DNA from 3 places in the Heyndrickxia sp. NPDC080065 genome. Region 3 is predicted to be linked to each of the others. Evidence: riboswitches for the same ligand, from Rfam matches in the RefSeq annotation. Region 3 holds a riboswitch; each other region holds the start of a gene.
What was found. Region 3 has a riboswitch for S-adenosylmethionine ahead of ACQKP0_RS02815 (methionine biosynthesis PLP-dependent protein). Riboswitches for the same ligand answer to the same signal wherever they lie in the genome.
Positions count from the first base shown of each region.

Region 1: it holds a riboswitch for S-adenosylmethionine, as region 3 does, so the genes downstream of both, metK (methionine adenosyltransferase) here and ACQKP0_RS02815 (methionine biosynthesis PLP-dependent protein) in region 3, are expected to answer to the same signal.
Region 2: it holds a riboswitch for S-adenosylmethionine, as region 3 does, so the genes downstream of both, ACQKP0_RS22695 (Na+/H+ antiporter NhaC family protein) here and ACQKP0_RS02815 (methionine biosynthesis PLP-dependent protein) in region 3, are expected to answer to the same signal.

Region 1 covers NZ_JBNNWS010000014.1:18,150-21,678, forward strand. The annotation lists gene ACQKP0_RS17230 (alpha/beta hydrolase) at 1-304, shown strand, start outside; gene pckA (phosphoenolpyruvate carboxykinase (ATP)) at 378-1,967, opposite strand; SAM riboswitch class I at 2,245-2,418, shown strand; gene metK (methionine adenosyltransferase) at 2,725-3,529, shown strand, end outside.
Region 2 covers NZ_JBNNWS010000025.1:17,051-20,579, forward strand. The annotation lists gene ACQKP0_RS22685 (YhgE/Pip domain-containing protein) at 1-957, shown strand, start outside; partial or broken gene ACQKP0_RS22690 (Lrp/AsnC family transcriptional regulator) at 1,315-1,428, shown strand; gene ACQKP0_RS22695 (Na+/H+ antiporter NhaC family protein) at 1,452-2,732, opposite strand; SAM riboswitch class I at 2,844-2,951, opposite strand; gene ACQKP0_RS22700 (sigma-70 family RNA polymerase sigma factor) at 3,326-3,529, shown strand, end outside.
Region 3 covers NZ_JBNNWS010000002.1:136,650-140,178, forward strand. The annotation lists gene metC (cystathionine beta-lyase) at 1-659, opposite strand, end outside; gene ACQKP0_RS02815 (methionine biosynthesis PLP-dependent protein) at 656-1,777, opposite strand; SAM riboswitch class I at 2,046-2,152, opposite strand; gene ACQKP0_RS02820 (hypothetical protein) at 2,220-2,711, opposite strand; gene ACQKP0_RS02825 (permease prefix domain 1-containing protein) at 2,762-3,400, opposite strand; gene ACQKP0_RS02830 (PadR family transcriptional regulator) at 3,400-3,529, opposite strand, start outside.

The sequences.
Region 1 (3,529 bases), on a different contig from region 3:
TGATCAAGATGAAAAGCATCCTTTGAGACGTACGATGCATCTAATTTTTGGTAATGAAGACATAAAGGGATCATACCATGATTTAATAGGACTTCTTGAGGCACATCATTCACATACAGTAAAACCAAAGCTTTTCCAATGCTGTGGTTCTGAAGACTTTTTATTTGATTATAATATGAATTTTATGAAGAAATGCCAAGAAACAAACTTTTCATTAACAACAGACTTTGGTCCGGGGGATCATAATTGGAGTTATTGGGATGAAAAGATTCAAGACGTTTTAAAATGGCTACCGATTGGATAGGAAGAAATAAGGAAAAAGAGGACAAGAATGTTTTTATTAAACATCTTAGTCCTCTTTTTTAACAATAGCCTTTTTATTTAACTAAAGGTCCGCCTAATTCTTTAAGTTCTTGTGGAAGGTTTTGGAACTTTTTGAAATTCGCTTTGAACTTAGCTGCAAGCTCTTCTGCCTTTTCCGTATAAGCTTGTTGGTTTTCCCAAGTTTTATTTGGAATCAGAACTTCATCAGGTACACCAGGTATGTGCAGTGGAATGTGCAAACCAAAAATTTCATCTTGTTTAGTTTCGACATGATTCAGTTCGCCTTCTAATGCTGCTTGAACCATTGCTCTTGTATAGCTTAATTTCATACGATTTCCTACACCGTATTCTCCGCCAGTCCAGCCAGTATTAACTAGGAACACTTGGACACCGTGCTCATCAATCTTTTTCCCAAGCATTTCTGCATATACAGTTGCTGGTAATGGTAAGAATGGTGAACCAAAGCATGTTGAGAAAGTGGCTTCCGGTGAAGTTATTCCACGTTCTGTACCAGCTAATTTTGAAGTATAACCACTTAGAAAATGATACATCGCCTGTTCCTTTGTTAGCTTGCTAATTGGAGGTAAAACGCCAAAAGCATCTGCTGTTAAAAAGATGATGGTTTGTGGATGGCCAGCTATACTTGGCTCAATAATATTATCAATTGCTTGTATTGGGTATGCTGCTCGAGTATTTTCAGTCAATGTCGAATCATTATATAATGGTTGCCTTGTTTGATTATCTACAACTACATTTTCTAAAACGGAACCAAAACGAATCGCATCATAAATTTGTGGTTCCTTTTCACGTGAAAGACCGATGCATTTTGCGTAACAGCCGCCTTCAATATTAAATACTCCATTTGAAGACCATCCATGCTCATCATCACCAATTAATTTGCGGTTTGGATCTGCTGATAATGTAGTTTTTCCAGTTCCAGACAATCCAAAGAATAGGGCTACATCACCCTCAGCACCTACATTTGCTGAACAATGCATAGGTAAAATGTCTTTTTTAGGGAGAAGATAATTCATAATGGAGAAAATCCCCTTTTTCATTTCTCCTGCATATTCTGTACCACCAATTAAGATGATTTTGCGTTCAAAGGAAACGACTATAAATGTTTCTGAATTTGTCCCATCAGTAGCTGGATCCGCTTTCACATTTGGTGCTGAAAGAATCGTGAATTCTGTTTGATGTGTCTCTAATTCTTCTTCAGTTGGACGAATGAATAATTGATGTGCAAACAAATTGTGCCATGCATATTCATTAATTACCTGGATCGGTAATCGATTTTTTTTATCTGCACCAGCAAATCCTTTAAAAACAAAAACTTCATTTTGTTCTTTGAGATAATTAACAACTTTTGTATATAATTTTTCGAATGAATCCTCAGAAATTGGTTGATTAACAGAGCCCCAATCGATATAGTCTTTTGTAGAAGCTTCTTCAACAATGTATTTATCTTTAGGAGAACGGCCAGTATATTTGCCAGTTTCAGCACAGATCGCACCTGTTGATGTCAAAATTCCCTCTCCTCTTTGTAATACCTTTTCCACAAGTTGAGGTACTGCTAATTGAGCAAGAATATTATTTCCTTCTAAAACATTAGCTAATGTATTAGAATAAGCTACTGATTTCATTTATACTAACCTTCCTTTTTAGAAAAAATTTAATATCATTTATATGTTAATTAGTATAACACAATTACTTAAATAGTCTATACTATTCATGCATATTTTTTAAATAACTTAAATTTGACATATTTAAGGGTAAATTCGTTGCATTTTGCGAAAACAATCTTGAATAAAGGTTATTAAGTTTAGATATATATAAAGGAAATAAATGACGAATATTAATGATAACAAAAAGTATTGACATGGTAAAACAAATTGCGTAATATTTTACCTTGAACGGATACTCTTATCCCGAGTAGGTGGAGGGACAGGCCCTATGAAACCCAGCAACCGGCATTCTAGAATTTAGAGGTTTGAAGTTAGAAATAAAAAACTGGTTTTGCCAGTTTAAAAAAATCTAACCTCTAGAATGAAACGGTGCTAACCAGAGGCAAGGTTAATCCTTGAACGATAAGAGTGAAAGGCACGGGTAATCGAACTAAACCTTTCCTCTCATAATAGTATGATGGGGAAGGGTTTATTTTATGTTAGATTATCCGCTTTCGTAACCTATGAATGTGATTTTTATTCGTTTTGTAGTATATAAAACTGCAGGGGCAAACTGTTTAATAAATAAATTGTCTAAAAGGCATTTTAAAAACTTAAACAGCCAAATAAAAATCTTGAAAAGGATAAAATCCTTGGTTTATTTCATAATAATGGGAATGAGTACCGTGAGGCGTAAAAATAGATAGTAGAGATTCTTAATATGGGAGGAAAAGAGATGACAAAAAAACGTCGTTTATTTACATCTGAATCAGTAACAGAAGGACATCCCGATAAAATCTGTGACCAAATTTCAGATGCAATTTTGGATGCGATCTTAGAAAAAGATCCAAATGCCCGGGTTGCATGTGAAACATCTGTTACTACAGGGCTTGTTTTAGTAGCTGGTGAAATTACAACCAACACTTATGTAGATATTCCAAAAATTGTTCGAGGAACGATAAAAAATATTGGTTATACACGTGCAAAATACGGGTTTGATGCAGAAACATGTGCAGTTTTAACATCAATTGACGAACAATCTGCAGACATTGCTATGGGTGTTGATAAAGCATTAGAGGCGCGCGAAGGACAAATGTCTGAAGAAGAAATCGAGGCAATTGGTGCAGGTGACCAAGGTTTAATGTTTGGATTTGCATGTAATGAAACGAAAGAACTTATGCCGTTACCAATCTCATTAGCACATAAATTAGCGCGTCGAATTGCAGAAGTACGTAAAGAGGACATATTACCATATTTACGTCCAGATGCAAAAACACAAGTAACGGTTGAGTATGACGAGAATGATCGTCCGGTACGTATCGATACGATTGTTGTTTCAACACAGCATCATCCTGAAATTAGCTTAGAACAAATCCAACGTAATGTGAAAGAATATGTGATAGGTCCAGTTGTTCCAAGTGAATTAATCGATGAAAATACAAAGTATTTTATTAATCCAACAGGTCGTTTTGTTATTGGAGGACCACAAGGAGATGCTGGTTTAACAGGACGCAAAATTATTGTAGATACTTACGGAGGAT
Region 2 (3,529 bases), on a different contig from region 3:
AAATGGGTGGCAGTAAAAAGCAAAGAGGAAGTACGAAAGGGATTAGATAACCAAAAGTATTATGCAGCATTGGTCATTCCAAAAGATTTTAGTGCTAAGCAAGCATCGCTCCGTACGCCCACACCATCTTCGCCTGAAGTTCAAATATTTATAAATCAAGGCATGAATACGATGGCTTCTACGATGGCAGGTCAGATATTGAATGGTGTTGTTGACAATATGAACAACAATGTCCGTACCCAACTACTTGATGGATTTGAAAAGCAAGGAGTAACTTTAACAGCAAAACAGGCTTCTAAATTAGTAGAACCTATTGCAAAAAAAGTAACAAATGTTAATGAAACTGGAACGAATAGTGCAAACGGTAATGCTCCTGTTTCCTTATTCCAGCCACTATGGATGGCAATTATGGCAAGTTCCGCTATTATCTATATCGCTTTTAGCAAATTATCGATTACTAGCCGAAAAGAGAACCTTGCAGCAAAGATGATTCAAATATTAATGGGTGCGATTGTTGCTCTAGTAGTTGGATTTGGATTAACTTGGATAGCAGATGGGTTGGTAGGATTAAATATTCCGAAATTTACAGATACAGCCTTGTTCCTTTCGATTACTTCATTTAGCTTTTTCCTAATGATATCAGCTGTATTTTCTTTGGTAGGAATTAAGGGAATACCTGTCTTTGTCATATTACTTTTCTTTGGTGCACCATTACTTTCAATGGCTCCTGAAATGATGTCTACATTTTACCAAGATTGGGTTTATTCTTGGTTGCCAATGCGATTTATGGTAGCAGGTCTACGAGAATTGTTCTTCTTCGGTAAAGGATTGTCCTGGAATACACCTATTTCTATCCTTGTTTGGATTGGAGTAGTGGGCATGGTAATCATACTAGGTTCTGCATTAAAATTAAATTCAGTAAAAGAGAAAACGCAGAACCAGAGTTTAGAGGGCTAACTATAGCATGGGTCATTTAATTTAAGATAACACAAGTCTGATAAAGAAAAATGATTGAATTTATAACATGGAGAAGCCGTTTTCTTAATGGGAAAACGGCTTTTTTAATAAGGCTCTTTTCGTATAAATTGTTGTTTTTAGACTATAAACTTAGTCCGTTGATTTCCGCTCCAGACACTTGCTTTCCGCGGGGAGGGATGGGAGCCTCCTCGGCGTTACCGCCTGTGGGGTCTCCCACTTCCCTCTTTTTCCCGCAGGAGTCAAGTGTCCTCCGCTACAATCAACTTAGATTGTTAATAAAATATCACTAAAAAAGCAACAACCTTTACGAAAACAGCCTTTAATAAAAAGACTGTATTGAGTCAGTTTGTGAGAAAATTAACCAAGTTAGGAATATCCAGGATTCAAACAAATTTGTCTTTACGAGCTATAAAAAATACAACTGCTTTCCCTATAGAGAATAACAGGTGATTACACTTTTAAAGTAGTGAAGTTCAGGCTTTATTTTTTGTCGGGTATCCGATGAGGATAGCGATGATTCCGCATATTCCTATGAGGATTGGATAGAAAGAGTATTGCAGGATGCTCACTGGCGATATTCCGGCTACGCTTGCGGCTGCCAGGAATTGGGCCCCGTATGGCAGAAGGCCTTGGATCGCACAGGAGAAAATATCTAATATACTTGCGGACTTTCGCGGCTCAATCCCATACTGATCAGCAATATTTTTTGCAAGCGGGCCGGCAATTAAAATAGCAATCGTATTATTGGCCGTCGATAAATCAGTTAGGCCCACAAGACCGGCAATACCAAATTCAGCACCCTTTTTCGATTTAATCCTTCGTGTCGCAAGGTGAAGCAGAAAGTCAACTCCGCCATTAAATTTAATAACCTCCACCATTCCAGCTATTAATATCGCAAGAAAGGCGATTTCATACATGCCTGCCATTCCTTCGCCAATCTTTTGCAAAAGGCTCATTAAATGATAGCTGCCATCCGCTAAGCCAACAGCCCCGGCGAGAACAATCCCTAATGCCAGAACAAGGAAAACATTCATTCCAGCTAACGCAAAAATAATAACCAAAACATAGGGAATAATTTTTACCCAACTATAGCTCAAATGCTCTACTTGTGCCGTGTCACCCATTGTGATAACCCCTAAAATAATGCCCGTTATAATAGCTGCTGGCAACGCAATCCAAAAATTCACCTTAAATTTATCCTTCATTTGTGCACCTTGTGAACGTACGGAAGTAATAGTTGTATCTGAAATAAAGGATAAATTATCGCCAAACATCGAACCGCCAATAATCGCCGCCATTACTAAAGCCATGGGAAAATCGGTATGCTCGCTTATCCCAACTCCAATTGGCGCCAGTGCAACAATCGTTCCCATCGATGTACCCATTGACAGGGAGATAAAGCCGGCAATGATGAACAAGCCTACGACAAGCAGGTTTTCCGGAACAACCGATAAAGCAAAGTTAACAGTGGAGTCCACTGCCCCCATGCCTTTTGCTGCCTCTGAAAAGGCCCCAGCTAAGAGAAAAATAACAACCATCAGCATGACATTTAAATTTCCTGCGCCTCGGCAAAAAATATCAACCTTTCGCGCAAACGGTTCTTTTCGATTCATCGCTAGAGCCACAGCGCCCGAAATGGCAATGGCTACAATGACAGGAAAGGCATAAAAATCACCTGTAATAACTCCTGAACCAATAAATAAAATCAAAAAAACAACAAATGGGATCAGCGCCCATGGATTCCCTTTATTCATTGTTCTACCTCCAAAAAATAAAATAGGACACGTCTTTTATCCATATTTTGCCCCGAAAAAAAGGCCTCATCTTGAAACAACAAGAAGAGGCCTTATATCTATAAAACACTCATCTTATCTATCAAGCCTTTGCTTGCTGGATTTGGCACAGCAACTTAATCACTAAGTTCCGCTGCCGAGATCTCATCGGGCCAGTCCCTCCATCTCTCTTGATAAGAAGAAAAATATTATATTTTTTTGTCACAGCAAATAAAAGATTACATGATTTTTATTCCCTTATCAACAAAATTTTTATGGATATTTTTGGATTATGGTATAAAATCAAAATAATTTTAAGTTATTAACCGTAATCACAAAATAATTTTTTTTGAGCAAAAGAAAATTACATACGTAGAGGCTTATAAAAAGTTCTAGTTTGACAAGGAAATCTAATTTAGTGGAATAAAAAGTCTCTTGTTGTTCAACAATCGTCCAGATTCTTGAAAAGGTCGGAGTTCTTTTTTGTATTAGAGATCTAGATTTTACTTTCGTATTTCGTTTAAACTTTTTCTGAATAATACTGCTCTAATATTATGAAAGGAGTTATCAATAATATGGAAAATATCAATGTTGTTAAAAAAGCCATAAAAGGTGATGAGCAAGCATTTGAATTATTACTAAAACAAGAGAGCAGTAAACTGTATAGAACTGCATTTTTATATGTAGGGAATAAAGAAGACGCTTTGGACGTTGTCCAAGATACAGTTTGTAAAGCATATGAATCTATTGGCAAATTGAAAAACCCGGAATATTTTAGT
Region 3 (3,529 bases):
AGATGGACATCTTTAACCACCGCTAATCCTGCAACGACATCACTATGACCCGATAAAAATTTTGTTGCACTATGCAATACAATATCCGCGCCAAGGTCAAGCGGCCTTTGAAGAAGAGGTGTCATAAATGTATTGTCTACAAAGACTAAACAATCATTTGCTTTTGCCAGCTTCACAATCCCTTCAATGTCCGTGATGGAAAGAAGCGGGTTAGAAGGAGTTTCAACGTATACTACTTTTGTGTTCGGTTTAAAGGATGCTGCCACTTCATGTAAATCAGTCATATTAACGAAAGTGTGCTCGATTTTGAACCTCGATAAAACCTCTGTAATCATCCGATAGGTTCCACCGTAAACATCCTTTGAAATCAAAACATGATCCCCTGCTGAAAGCAGCATAAAAGCAGAAGAGATTGCTGCCATCCCAGACGTAAATGCAAATCCTTTCGCTCCCCCTTCAAGCTCAGCGATTGCATCCTCTAGTACCTGTCTTGTAGGATTGCCGGAACGGCTATAATCAAAAGGGCCAAATGTATCAAATTGATTTTGGTGAAATGTAGAAGAATAATGAATAGGCGGATTAATAGCTCCATTTGCTACATCGATAAACGAAGATTGAGAAATCAGTTTCGTTTCAATGTCAAAATGATCTCTGCTCATCGAATCAATTCCTCCTGTTTAACCGTTGTAAAAGCCTGCTCTAAATCACTTTCTAAATCCTCTACGTGCTCCACTCCAACTGAAAACCGAAGTAATCGATTGCAAACTCCGTTCTTAATTCGAATTTCCTCTGGGATATCTCCATGCGTTTGTGTCGCCGGATACGTGATAAAGCTTTCGACACCCCCTAGACTTTCTGCAAATGTAATGAGATTTAGATTTTGCAGAAATGCTGGGACCCACTCTTCTTTTTCCAAGCGAAATGAAACCATGCCCCCTTTGTTCGGATAAAATACATCGGTCACTTCCGATCTTTCACGTAAAAAGGCGACAAGCTGCTTGGCATTTTCTTGGTGTTTTTCCATTCTTAATGCGAGTGTCTTCAGTCCTCTTATTAAAAGCCAGGAATCAAACGGAGAGAGGACAGCACCTGCTCCATTATGAAATGCGGCAAGACGACCGCATATTTCCTCACCTTTAGCGACAACCAGTCCTGCTAAAACATCATTATGTCCGCCGATATATTTCGTTGCACTATGTATAACAATATCGGCTCCTTGAATGATCGGTTTTTGAAGATAGGGCGTGAGAAATGTATTATCGACAATAAGTAGCAAATGATGTTTCTTTGCAATGGCTGCAACTGCTTCAATATCGGTTTCAATCATTAACGGATTAGTCGGTGTTTCAATGAAAATGGCTTTCGTTCTTTCATTAATTGATTTCTCCAACAGCTCTAGATTATTAACATTAATATAATTAGCTGTGATGCCATAAGCTTTTGAATAGTGTTCAAACAACCGATAGGTCCCGCCATATAAATCATCTGTTGCGATCAATTCGTCATCTTTTTGAAAAAGGGATAGAACAAGCTGTATCGCCGCCATCCCCGAGCTACAGGCATAGCCTTGATCCCCTTCCTCTAATTTCGCAAAGCTCTCCTCTAGAAGAGCACGTGTCGGATTTTTCGTCCGAGAATAATCAAAGCCGGTTGATAACCCAATTCCTTCATGACGGTAAGCAGTTGATAAATAGATCGGCGGATTAACCGTGCCCGTCTCCGTTTCACTTCGATTCCCAACTTGAACAAGTTTTGTTTGAATATGATGGTTTCCCATAAACTTTCCTCCCTTTTATGAAAAGGGGTGAGCGTCGCTAACTTTTTTAGTATTTTCAATCGACGATTAATTCTAACTAAAATAGCATAAATAATTAGTCTAACTTCGCTCTGCTCACACCGCCTTATTAGAAGAATTCTAATTCCTTCATGATAAATGGTAGAGACGATAATCGGCTCTATATTGGTTTTGTACGTACGAATATGGGGAGAAAAAACAACAAAAAAAGGACTCCTATAAGAAGAAGTCCTGTTCAGTCATTAGATTCTCCTTATCGTTCAGGTTTAAAACCTGCTGGAATTAGCACCGTGTCATAAAAAATGACTGGTTGCTGAGGCGTCATAGGGCCAGTCCCTCAACCTCTCTAGATAAGATTTTGATTATTTAATTATCCCGAAATATTTTAGCTTAATGAATAATTTACAATAATTAGCTAAAATAATCAAGATAAATTTATTTTAGAAATTTTATGCGGCAGCAAAAATGCAATCACTCCAATTAATGTAGCAAAGAAACAGACGATCATTCCGATCATATATCCTAGTCCAGTCATAAACATGTCCTCACCCGGATACGATGGTTTGATGGTAGAATTTTTATAAGCTAAATAGATGAATAGTCCGATATATATGGATTGACCGACTATTACCGCATGTAGCCTTTTTAATAAAGGCTTCCTAAAGCTTTCTTTTATAAATACCCATGCAATCACACTTACAACCGGTGATATTACAATAAAAAAAGGTGTTGAAAACGGGATGAAAAAAACACCTAAAATAGTCAAACCTATTAATATAATGTTTATTACTAATATCGAGCCTCCTGCAGTCCATGCATTTTTAAAATCAAATCTTGTTTTAAGATTTTGTCGGATAAATATTAAACTAAAAAACGCTAAAAATAGTGCAATACATCCCAACATGGTTAACGACATATTTTCCCCCTCCTAATATACATAGAAATTCTATGTAGTATTTTAAAAAATTAGAGACCATTTACGATCCCAAATTTATAAGCTACTTTACTAATCGGATAGAAACATAAAGTGGACAAAACACAAAAGAAAAGAAACATCGGATTTAATAAAGGTGAGAAAAAGCCTTCTGGATAAAATTCAAAAAGAACCGCTACCATTAAAGCTACATTAGGAATTAAAGCGACTATTAACGTTTTACGTACAAGCCTTTTCCCCTTTGGTCCATATTGTTTACCGATAAAATATCCTATGTAAAACCAGTAAAGTAAATAAAGCAGAAGAATGTACTCAGACATATGGACCAAGAAAGTCCAGACATTGCTCAATATCGGAAATAACGATGCTTGATTGCTGATTGCTATGAAAAAACCGCCAATAAAAAAACACCAGTTTATTAGAATAAAATGTATTGGGGTATTCTGTTTTGAATTGGATGTTGTACAAAAACCCTTTCCTAATTCTATAGGATCCCCCATGGAATCGAGTACCTCTTCAAGCGCTTGTTTCTCACTAACCCCTAATAGCATTCTTTCCTTTACTCCCTCTTCAATATGCGAAGAGATTTCATTACAAATTCCAACTGCATCAGGATGATTGTCTAAAGCTACTTTTACATTATCTATATATTCAACCTTTAACTTTAACATTATGAATCTCCCAACACCTTGGACATCACACTGACAAAACTGTTCCATTCCTTTGACTTATGAAGTAAAACCTCTTTTCCATCCTTTGTAATACGGTAATATTTTCGAGCTGGCCCCTTTTCCTGCTCC